2 linked regions of the Ancylobacter polymorphus genome follow. The protein of the gene in region 1 interacts with the protein of each later gene in a pairwise test. Links are inferred from orthologs where the notes say so. Each region holds a gene or a part of one and is shown in the gene's direction. Other genes may lie near its edges.

Region 1 (5,515 bases):
AAGCGCGATCGCCGATCGTGACACTTCCGCTGATCTCGCTGCACGCGATGATCTGACAATTTCGTCCAATGCGAACGTTGTGGGCGACATGGACCAAATTGTCGATCATTGTGTAATCGCCGATAATCGTCGGCTCGATCGTGCCCGATGCCACAGCCGTGAAATTGCCGATCTGGACAAAGTCCCCGACGACAACGCCGCCGAGATGAGGAATCCTGAGCAGGTTCCCATTCGAATCCGTCTCGACGCCGAAGCCATCCTCACCCAGCACGGCGTGAGAAAAGATGACGCAATTCTTTCCTATTGTAACATTTCTCGATAAAACAACGTGCCGATGAACAACGCTTCCAGCACCGACAACACAATCCGGTCCAATAATGCTATATTCACCTATGGAAGCGGTCTCGTCGATGTGGGCGGAGGGATGAATTATAGAGGTTGGATGAATACCAGAAAAAGAAGGACCAACAAGAAATTCGGCGACAACCTGGGCAAAGGCGAGTCGAGGGTTTTCGAGCAGAATTATCAACCCTTCCGGATCCGGCACCACCGAAGAACCCAACGGAGCGAGCAAAACCGAATTGCGGGGAATGAGCCGCTGCGTCGCCTCGCTCGGATCTGTCTTTGAAAAAGCAATTCCGCCTTCAACCAGCCCACTCGACGTACAGACACGGCGTATTGAAAATTCTCCCGGCTCGCCAATCAGTTCAGCCCCTAGCTTTTGCACACAGAATTCAGCAATTGCTTTCGACGATACGATTTTGGTCATATGTGGCCTCTCCGGCTGCGCATCGAGTTCGCGCGCACTGCAACAAAGACTTCTATTCCATCACCAAAACTCGCGCCAAGGCGCGCATATAACGCGCTTTCATACCATCGTCCTTCCGCGAGATAAACGATGTCGCGGACAGTCGCCGAGGCGCGACGCGAGCGGCGTTTTCTCGCTTCGTCCCTGGAAGCGAGACGACGATGTCCCTGATCCGCCGGGTGGCGGCATGTCCCCACACGACCTATGAGCGCCCGCCCCAGCCAGCCCCCTTGCATCCCCCGTGCATCTGGACGATATAGGCGGCGGGAGGTTGGCGGTGGACGAGCCACTCGCCAACCGGGTCAGGTCCGGAAGGAAGCAGCCCCAACGAGCCCGGATCGGGTCTCTGTCCAGCCTCCCACCCTTGGCCACGCTGTGCGCCGACCGCTCCGCGCGGACCCTGCCCCGAAGGCACCACCGGCGCTGCCCTCGCTCTCGTCCCCGGAAATTTCCCCCGCGCGTCACTGCGCCGTTGTGCCCGGCACCGCCCGCGATGCTATGAAGGGGCCATGAGCGCCGACACTCCCGACATGCCCGACCTGACGCACCCCGGCGATGATGGGCCGGGCTTCGATCTCGGCCCGCTGCCGAGCGTGCCGGCCATGGTGCCGGCCGTGGTCCCGGCGGCGGCCGCCGCCCCGTATCGCGTCCTGGCGCGCAAATACCGGCCGCAGACCTTCGCCGATCTGATCGGCCAGGAGGCGATGGTGCGCACGCTGGGCAACGCCTTCGCCTCCGGGCGCATCGCGCAGGCCTATATCCTCACCGGCGTGCGCGGCGTCGGCAAGACCACCACCGCCCGCATCCTCGCCCGCGCGCTCAATTACGAGCCGGCCGACGGCCCCGCCGGCGGCGGCGCGCCGACGCTCGATATGCCCGTGCTCGGCCGCCACTGCCGGGACATCATCGAGAGCCGGCATGTCGACGTGCAGGAAATGGACGCCGCGTCCAATACCGGCATCGGCGACATCCGCGAGATCATCGAGGCGGCGCGCTACAAGCCGGTGCTGGCGCGCTACAAGGTGTTCATCATCGACGAAGTGCACATGCTCTCCACGGCGGCCTTCAACGGCCTGCTGAAGACGCTGGAAGAGCCGCCCGAGCATGTGAAGTTCATCTTCGCCACCACGGAAATCCGCAAGGTGCCGGTCACGGTGCTCTCGCGCACCCAGCGCTTCGATCTGCGCCGGGTCGAGGCCGGCACGCTGGCGCGCCATCTCCAGGGCATCTGCACGGCGGAAGGGGTCGGCATCGACGCCGAGGCGCTGAGCCTCATCGCCCGCGCCGCGGAAGGCTCGGTGCGCGACGCGCTCTCGCTGCTCGATCAGGCCATCGCCCATTCCGGCGGCCAGGCGACCGGCGGCATGGTGCATGGCGAGCAGGTGCGCGCGCTGCTCGGCCTCGCCGATCGCGGGCGGGTCATCGACCTGTTCGAGGCCCTGATGCAGGGCGACATCGCGAAAGCGCTGACCGAACTGCGCGAGCAATATGATTCCGGCGCCGACCCGGCGGTGGTGATCGCCGATCTCGCTGAATTCACCCATCTCGTCACCCGCATGAAAATCCTGCCCGAGACGGCGGACGACGCGGCGCTGGTGGAAGCCGAGCGCCTGCGCGGGCGGGAGTTCGCCCGTGGCCTGTCCATGCGGGTGCTCTCGCGCGCCTGGCAGATGCTCACCAAGGGCCTCAGCGAGGTGCAGCAGGCGGCGAAACCCATGCAGGCGGCGGAAATGGTGCTGGTGCGCCTCGCCTATGCGAGCGACCTGCCGACCCCGGACGAGGCGCTGCGGCGCCTGCGCGACGGCGCGCCGGAGGCGCCGGCCGGCCGGCCTTCCGGTGGCGGCGCGCCGATGGGCGGCGGGTCCGGGGGTGGCGGTTCGGCGATGGCGGCGACAGCGCCGCGCAGTTTCCCCGCGCCCTCGAAAGCCCCTTCCGCCGCGCCGACTGCCGCCAGCCACCTGTCCGTCGCCTCGCGCGCCACGCCGCGCCCGGCCGCAGCGGCGCCCGCGCCCACGCCCGGACTCGCCGTGGCGAGCTTCGAGGACCTCGTCGCCCTCGCCGCCGCCCGGCGCGACCTCAAGCTGAAATTCGCGCTGGAAAACAGCGTGCGCCTCGTCGCCTTCGAGGACGGGCAGATGGAAGTGGCGCTCGCCCCTGGCGGCGCGCCGAACCTCATTCAGGAACTGCAGTCCAAGCTGTCGGAATGGACCGGCCGGCGCTGGCTGGTCGCGCTTTCGCGCGAAGAGGGCGAGCCGACGCTGGCCGAGAAGGCCGCCGCCCAGCGCGACGCGATGATGACCGGCGTGCGCGCCGACCCGCTGGTCGCGGCGGCGCTGGCGCGTTTTCCCGGCGCCACCATCGTCGATGTGCGCTCCCTCGCCCCGGAGGAACCCGCCGGCTTCACCGGCGATGCCGACATGACCGACGCCGATCTGATGGCCGCCCGCGACGACGGGCCGGGCGCGGATGACGAGATCGAATTCTGATTAGAGGAGTTTCCCGATGAAAGACCTTCTCGGCATCATGTCGAAGGTGAAGGAGATGCAGTCCAAGATGGAGCAGCTCCAGGCGGAGCTTGAAGCCATCGAGGTCGACGGCGCCGCCGGCGGCGGCATGGTCACGGTGCGGGTCTCGGCCAAGGGCGCGCTCAAGGCGATCCATATCGACCCGAGCCTGCTGAACCCGGACGAGGCCGAGATTCTGGAAGACCTGATCGTCGCCGCCCATGCCGATGCCCGCGCCAAGGGCGAGCGCATCGTGCAGGAAAAGACCCAGGCGATCACCGCCGGCCTGCCGATCCCGCCCGGCATGAAGCTGTTCTGAGGACGGCGCCGGCGACCTCTCCCCCATGGGGTGAGGTGAAGAACGGCAGGGCCCGTTTCGACGCAGGGCGCCGCCGCTCCCTCTCCCCATCGGGGAGAGGGTTGGGGTGAGGGGCCTTTTCTGTTGCGCCGAACACGCCCCGCCCCTCACCCGCCGCTGCGCGGCGACCTCTCCCCCCATGGGGAGAGGTGAAGAACGGCCCGACCTCGCCCCGCCCTATCCCGCCTTCGCCCGTTCCACCACGCCCAGCACCGCCGCCGCGATCGCCTCCGCCTGCGCCGCCAGCGGACCTTCGATCCGGCCATAGAGCGCGAACACCGCCGGCTGCACCACGCAGCCGAGCGCCATGGCGCTGGCCAGTGTGACGCGCGCGGGCGGCACGCCGGCGCCGCGCAGCATCTGCGCCACCGCTTCCACCACATTCGCGTCCGGCGCGTCCGGCACGGTGCCGAGATGCTCGTGCTGGTGGATGAGCAGATAGGCGAACAGCGCCGGCTCGGCATCGAACAGGCCGCAGGCCAGCCGCACCACCGCCCGCAGCTTGGGCTCCAATTCCGGCTCGGCGGCGTCGAGCTGGCAAATCTGCGCCGCCAGCCCGGCATAGCGGGTGAGAAAAAGCTCGCGCGCCAATTGCTCCTTGGAGGGGAAATGCCGGTAGAGCGCCCCCTCGCTCACCCCGACGCCGAGCGCGATGTCGCGTACCGAGGTGCCGGCGACGCCCTTCTGCGCGAAGAGTTCCAGCGCCACCGCCTCGATGCGCGCGCGCGTATCCGCCCCCCGCGCCCGCGGATCAGGCCCGCGCGCCCGCGCCGCCCCGCCCTCGCGCCCGCGCCGGGCGGGCGCCGCCCTCATGCCCCGTCTCCGGCTGGCGCGCGGGCGGCGAGCATTTCCAACGCGATGCCGCGCGCCTTGGTGAAGTCCACCTTGCCCGAACCGAGCAGCGGCAGCGCGTCCATGCGCAGGATATCCGCCGGGATCATCAGCTCGGTCACCGCCCGCTCCCGGCCATAGGCCTGAAGCGCGGCGCGGGTGAGGTCCGGCGCCGTAGTCATCAGGATGATGCGCTCGCCGCGCCGCGCATCCGGCACCGCCACGGCGACATGCTCGGCATCGGGCCGCAGCGTCGCCACCATGGCGTCGATGGCGGCGAGCGAGATCATCTCGCCGGCGATCTTGGCGAAGCGCTTCACCCGGCCGCGAATGGCGACAAAGCCCTCCTCGTCGAAGCTGACGATGTCGCCCGTGTCGTACCAGCCATGCTCCGGCGGCTCGATCACGCCGGGCTTCTCCGCGCGGAGATAGCCGAGCATCACATTCGGCCCGCGCACCTGAAGCCGCCCGCCTTCCTCGATTCCGGCCATGGTCTCCAGCCGGTGATGGATGCCCGGCAGCATGCGGCCGACCGTGCCGACGCGGTTGAACATCGGCGTGTTCACCGCCAGCACCGGCGCGCATTCGGTGACGCCGTAGCCTTCCAGAATGCGGTGGCCGAACTTCTCCATCCACACCCGACGCGTTTCCGCCTTCACCGGCTCGGCCCCCGCCACCACGAAGCGCAGCGAGCGGAAATCATAGGGGTTGGCGGTGCGGGCATAGCCCATGAGGAAGGTATCGGTGCCGACAATGGCGGTGGCGTTGGTGGCGTAGACCAGTTCCGGGATGATCCGGTAGTGCAGCGGCGAGGGGTAGAGATACGTCTTCAGCCCCGACACCATCGGCAGCACCAGCCCGCCGGTGAGCCCGAAGGAATGGAACACGGGCAGCACGTTGAACATGATGTCGGCGGGCGAGAAGTCGATCCGCGCCGCCACCTGCGCCACATTGGTGAGAATGTTGCGGTGGGAGAGCACCACGCCCTTCGGCGTGCCTTCCGAGCCCGAGGTG
Region 2 (5,470 bases), 560 kb from region 1 along the record:
GGCGACGACGCCCTGCACAAGCCGGCGGACCGGGCGGCGGCGAGAGCGCAGATCGCCCGTCTCGCCGGGCGCACCCATAGCCTGCATTCGGCCGTGGCGGTGGCACGCGACGGCGCGGTGCTGTGGGCGACGGTGGACAGCGCGCATCTCACGATGCGCCCGCTCACAGAGGCGGCGATCGAGGCCTATCTCGATGCGGCGGGCGAGGCGGTGCTGTCCAGCGTCGGCGGCTACCAGCTGGAAGGGCTGGGCATTCACCTGTTCGAGCGTGTCGAGGGCGACCATTCGGTGATATTGGGGCTGCCGCTGCTGCCGCTGCTCGGCTTTCTGCGCTCCGAAGGACTTCTGCTGTGACCCGCAATGTGGCGATCATCGGCCATCCCGTCAGCCATTCGCGCTCGCCGCTGATCCATGGCTACTGGCTGGCCCAGCACGGCATCGACGGCAGCTACGGCGTCCGCGACGTTCCGCCGGCGGAGATCGACGGCTTTCTCAGTGCTTTCGCCACCTCCGGCCTCGTCGGCGGCAATGTCACCGTGCCGCATAAGGAAGCCGCCTTCCGCGCCTGCGCGACGCGTGATCCGGTGGCGGAGGCGCTCGGCGCGGTGAACACGATCTGGCTGGAGGATGGCGCGCTCCACGGCGCCAACACCGATGTGCACGGTTTCCTCGCCAATCTCGACGCCGCCGAGCCGGAATGGGCGCGGGCGCTGGGCGAAGCGGTGGTGCTGGGCGCCGGTGGGGCGGCGCGGGCCATTGTCTATGGGCTGCTGCAGCGCGGGGTCGACCGCGTGGTGGTGGCCAACCGCACGCTGGCGCGGGCCCAGGGGCTGCGCGACCAGTTCGGCCCGCGCGTGCTGCCGGTGGAATGGCGCGACCTTGGCGGGCGGCTGATCGGCTGCCGGCTGCTGGTCAACACTACCTCGCTCGGCATGAAGGGCCAGCCGCCGCTCGATATCGACCTTTCCGCGCTGTCGCCCGACGCGCTGGTGACCGATATCGTCTATGTGCCGCTGGAAACCCCGCTCCTGCGGGCCGCCAAGGCGCGCGGCCTCGCCACGGTGGACGGGCTCGGCATGCTGCTGCACCAGGCGGTGCCGGGCTTCGAGCGCTGGTTCGGCGTGCGCCCGGAAGTGACGGCGGAACTGCGCGCCCTCGCGATCGCCGACCTCAAGGCCAAAGGACAATTCGCGTGACGGGACCGTTCGCGTGAGGGGGACGTTCGCGTGAGTCCTCGCCCGCCCTTCCGCCTCGGCCTCACCGGCTCGATCGGCATGGGCAAATCCACCACCGCGCAGATTTTCCGCGAGCTGGGCGTGCCGGTGCACGATGCCGATGCGGCCGTTCATGCGATTTACGGCGCCGAGGGCGTCGCCCCGGTCGAGGCCGCCTTTCCCGGCGTGACCCAGGGCGGGCGGATCGACCGCACCCTGCTCGGCGCCCGTGTGCTGGGTGACGAGGCGGCGATGAAGCGGCTGGAAGCCATCGTCCACCCGCTGGTGCATGCGCGCGAGAAGGCATTTCTGGAAGCGGCCGAGACCGCCGGCGCGCCCATCGCCGTGCTCGACATCCCGCTGCTGTTCGAGACCGGCGGCGAGAACCGGGTCGACGCCGTGCTGGTGGTCAGCGCGCCGGAATCGGTGCAGCGCGCCCGCGTTCTCGCTCGGCCGGGCATGACGGAAGAGAAATTTGCCGCCATCCTTGCCCGGCAGGTGCCGGATGGCGAGAAGCGGCGGCGGGCCGACCATGTGATCGACACCGGCCATGGGCTCGACCGCGCCCGCGCGGCGGTGGCGGCGCTGCTGGACGAGCTGCGGGCGAAGCTCGGCCGAGAGGAAGAAGGAGACGGTGATGCGTGAGATCGTGCTCGACACCGAGACCACCGGGCTCAACCCGCTCACCGGCGACCGGCTGGTGGAGATCGGCTGCGTGGAGATCTACAACCGCATCCCCACGGGGCAGGTCTACCATGTCTATCTGAACCCGCAGCGCGACATGCCGATGGAGGCCTTCAACGTCCACGGCCTCTCGACCGAATTCCTCGCCGACAAGCCGCTCTTCGCGCAGGTGGTCGACGATTTCCTCGCCTTCATCGCCGGCGACCCGCTTGTCATTCACAACGCCGCTTTCGATATCGGCTTCCTCAATGCGGAGTTGGCGAAGGTGGGGCGGCCGGCGCTGACCTTCGACCGCGTGGTCGACACGCTGTCGCTGGCGCGGCGGCGGCATCCGGGTGCGTCGAATCGTCTCGATGACCTGATGAACCGCTACGGCATCGATAGCTCCCGCCGCACCAAGCACGGGGCGCTGCTCGATTCCGAATTGCTGGCGGAAGTCTATGCCGAGCTGTGCGGCGGCAAGCAGACGGCGCTGAGCCTCACCATGGTGGAGACGACGACCACGGTGGTGATCGAGGGGCAGGTGGCGACGCCGCTGCAGCGTCCGCGCCCGCTGGCCCCGCGCCGAAGCGCGGAAGAGGCGGCGGCGCATGCCGCCTTCATCGCCACGCTGGGCGAAAACGCCATCTGGAACGAATACACGGCCGGAAACTGACGCCGCCGGCCGTGTCGTAAAGCTTAGGATGCGGCAAGCCGCGTCAGGAAGCGAGCACGTTGCTCGGGGCCTGCTGGGCCATGCGCTGGCGATACAGCGTGACGAAATCGACCGGGTCGATCATCAGCGGCGGGAAGCCGCCATTGCGCACCGTGTCGGCGACGATCTGCCGCGCGAAGGGGAACAGCATGCGCGGGCATTCGATGAGGATGAAGGGGTGGATGGTCTCCTGCGCCACGTTCTGGGCGCGGAAGATGCCGGCATAGACCAGCTCCAGCGCGAACAGCGTCTTGCCGTTCAGCTCGGCCTTGGCCTCCACCTTCAGCTCGACTTCATATTCCGAGCCTTCGCGCATCGGCTTGGCGCCGACATTGATCTGGATGCCGATCTGCGGCTGGCCCTTGACGACCAGCGATTCCGGCGCGCCCGGATTCTCGAAGGACAGGTCTTTCGTGTACTGCGTCAGCACCTGAAGCGTCGGCATCTGGGCGTTGTCGGTCTCAGCCATAGGTTTCTCCGTGGGGTTCGCCGGCATCCGCCCTCGGGGGCGCCGGCGATGGTGCCGCTGGGTCGGTCGTTCCGCCTCAGCCGGTCTTGCAAAGGGCGGGTGTCGCTAACACGGTTGGGTGCGGCTCACAAGCGCGCGGCACGCTTTGCGCGGCCTCGCGCAGCTGTGGGCACGCGCGGCGCTTGGCGGACGCGGCGGCTGTGCTCTACTGTGGCCGCGATGTCAGGCTATCGCCCCGCTGCTCCGCCGAAGTGATGACCCTGCGGCAGGGACGGGGTGGCGAAATCGGCCAGACGTCGTAAATAGGTCATGTCAACCGGCCGGCCCGTCCTTGGAAGGCGCCGCGCGGACACCACATGAGGCACAGTCCCGCGCCGGAACGGCTCCGGCGGGGCCAACAGCGGCGAACTGCGACGTGTTCGATATTTATACGATCATCTTCCTGGCCCTCGCCGTGTTCATCTTCATACGGCTGCGGAGCGTGCTGGGGCAGCGGACGGGGCGGGAGCGGCCGCCTTACGATCCCTATTCGCGCCGCGATGCCGCCAAGGCCCCGGTGGGCGCCTCCGACAAGGTGGTGAATTTCCCCGGCACCGCCACCGACAAACCGGCCGTGCCCGCGCCGGTGGAACCGGTGGAAGACGCCGAGCCCGCCCCCGCGCGCTGGGCCGGCATCGCCGAGGTCGGCTCGGCCGTGGCCAATGGGCTCGACGCCATCGCCGCGCAGGAGCGCGAGTTCGACGCCAAGCACTTCCTCACCGGCGCCCGCGCGGCCTATGAGATGATCATCGTCGCCTTCGCCAATGGCGACCGCGCCAGCCTGAAGGACCTGCTGGCGCGCGACGTGTTCGACGGTTTCAGCGCCGCCATCGCCGAGCGCGAGCAGCGCGGCGAGAAGATGGAGACGCAGTTCGTCGGCATCGAGAAGGCGGACATCATCGAGGCCGAGGCGCGCGGACGCAGCGCGCAGATCACCGTGCGCTTCCTCTCGCAGCTGATCTCCGTCACCCGCGACCGCAATGGCGGCGTGGTGGACGGCGATCCCGAACAGGTCGCCGACGTGACCGATGTGTGGACCTTCGCGCGCGAACTTGGCGCCCGCGACCCCAACTGGAAGCTGGTCGCCACCGAAGCGGCTTCGTGAGAAGATGACGGGGTGCGCACGCCTCTCATCCTCCCGGCCCTTCTCCTCGTTCTGACCGGCGCCCTCGCCGGCGGGGGCAACGGCGCGCAGGCCGCCCCGGCCCCGCTGTTTCCGCAGGCGGTGCTGGAGCCGACCCGTTTCAACGACCTGCCCGGCTGGGCCGGCGATGACCATGTGAAGGCGCTCGCCACCTTCCGCTGCAGCTGCACGGCGCTTGCCCGCAAGCCGGACCTCGTAAATCCGCCCCGCCCCGTCTTCACCGCCTTGCGCCCGATCTGCGCCCGTGCGGCGCGGCTGCCGAAGCAGGTGGGCGAGGCGGCGGCGCGAAAATTCTTCGAGCGCGAATTCCGCCCCTACATCATCACCGCGCTGGACAAGCCGGACGGCTTCCTCACCGGCTATTACGAGCCGGAAGTGGAGGGGTCGCGCACCCGTTCCGACGTTTTCGCCACGCCACTCTATGCCCGGCCGCGCGACCTCATCATCGAAACCCTGCCGGGCGGCGGGCCGCCGACCAACAAGAGCGGCGCCTTTCGCGAGGTGGATGGCCAGCGCCTGCCCTATTTCGACCGCGCGGCCATCGAGGACGGCGCGCTGGGCGACCAGGCCGAGGTGGTGGCGTGGATCCGCGATCCCGCCGACGCCTTCTTCGCCCATATTCAGGGATCGGTGCGGGTGCGCCTGCCCGATGGCGAGGTGCTGCGGCTCAATTACGATGGCCATAACGGCCAGCCCTATACGCCGATCGGCCGGCTGCTGATCGAACGCGGGCTGGTGCCGCGCGAAAAGATGTCGATGGACGCCATTCGTGGCTATATCGCCGCCCATCCCGACGAAGGGCGCGAGCTGATGCGGCAGAACCGTTCCTATGTCTTTTTCCGCGTCGCCCATGAACTCACCGCCGAGGACGGCGCGGTGGGCGCGCAAGGCCTGCCGCTGACCGCCGGGCGCTCGCTCGCCGTCGACAAGGCGATCCATGTCTACGGCACGCCCATTTTCCTCGACGCGGAGCTGCCGACCGGGCCGGACGGTGCGCCCGAGCCCTTCGAGCGGCTGATGATCGCGCAGGACACCGGATCAGCCATTATCGGCCCGGCGCGCGGCGACATCTTCTTCGGCGCGGGGCCGGAGGCGGGGACCATCGCTGGCCGGGTGCAGCATCCCGGCCGCTTCGTGCTGCTGCTGCCGCGCGCGCTCGATCCCGCCCGCGCCCGCGTGCCGCTGCCGAGGCCCCGTCCCGCGATCCCCGCTGCGCTGTCGGAGAC

Evidence for each region. Proteins that work in one complex are often made in the same cells at the same time.
Region 2: the proteins of K9D25_RS03215 (region 1) and dnaQ interact in binary tests that used the Escherichia coli proteins (3 or more experiments, as listed by UniProt). The link is inferred for Ancylobacter polymorphus from one-to-one orthologs.

Annotation. Positions count from the first base shown.
Region 1 is NZ_CP083239.1:667,807-673,321, forward strand. The notes cover bases 870-3,805. They hold K9D25_RS03215 (DNA polymerase III subunit gamma/tau), read left to right. Parts: upstream 870-1,317; coding sequence 1,318-3,294; downstream 3,295-3,805. Other genes in these bases: K9D25_RS03220 (YbaB/EbfC family nucleoid-associated protein), read left to right, coding at 3,311-3,631. Outside these bases: K9D25_RS03205 (hypothetical protein), read right to left, coding at 1-769; K9D25_RS03225 (TetR/AcrR family transcriptional regulator), read right to left, coding at 3,848-4,483; K9D25_RS03230 (acyl-[ACP]--phospholipid O-acyltransferase), read right to left, coding at 4,480-5,515. UniProt on the Escherichia coli protein: Part of the beta sliding clamp loading complex, which hydrolyzes ATP to load the beta clamp onto primed DNA to form the DNA replication pre-initiation complex.
Region 2 is NZ_CP083239.1:1,228,858-1,234,327, reverse strand. Bases 812-3,702 are described here. They hold dnaQ (DNA polymerase III subunit epsilon), read left to right. Parts: upstream 812-1,851; coding sequence 1,852-2,553; downstream 2,554-3,702. Other genes in these bases: K9D25_RS05805 (Tim44/TimA family putative adaptor protein), read left to right, coding at 3,477-3,702; secB (protein-export chaperone SecB), read right to left, coding at 2,597-3,061; coaE (dephospho-CoA kinase), read left to right, coding at 1,227-1,859; K9D25_RS05825 (shikimate dehydrogenase), read left to right, coding at 812-1,196. Outside these bases: K9D25_RS05830 (Maf family protein), read left to right, coding at 1-354; more of K9D25_RS05825, read left to right, coding at 351-811; more of K9D25_RS05805, read left to right, coding at 3,703-4,205; mltA (murein transglycosylase A), read left to right, coding at 4,218-5,470. UniProt on the Escherichia coli protein: DNA polymerase III is a complex, multichain enzyme responsible for most of the replicative synthesis in bacteria. The epsilon subunit contain the editing function and is a proofreading 3'-5' exonuclease.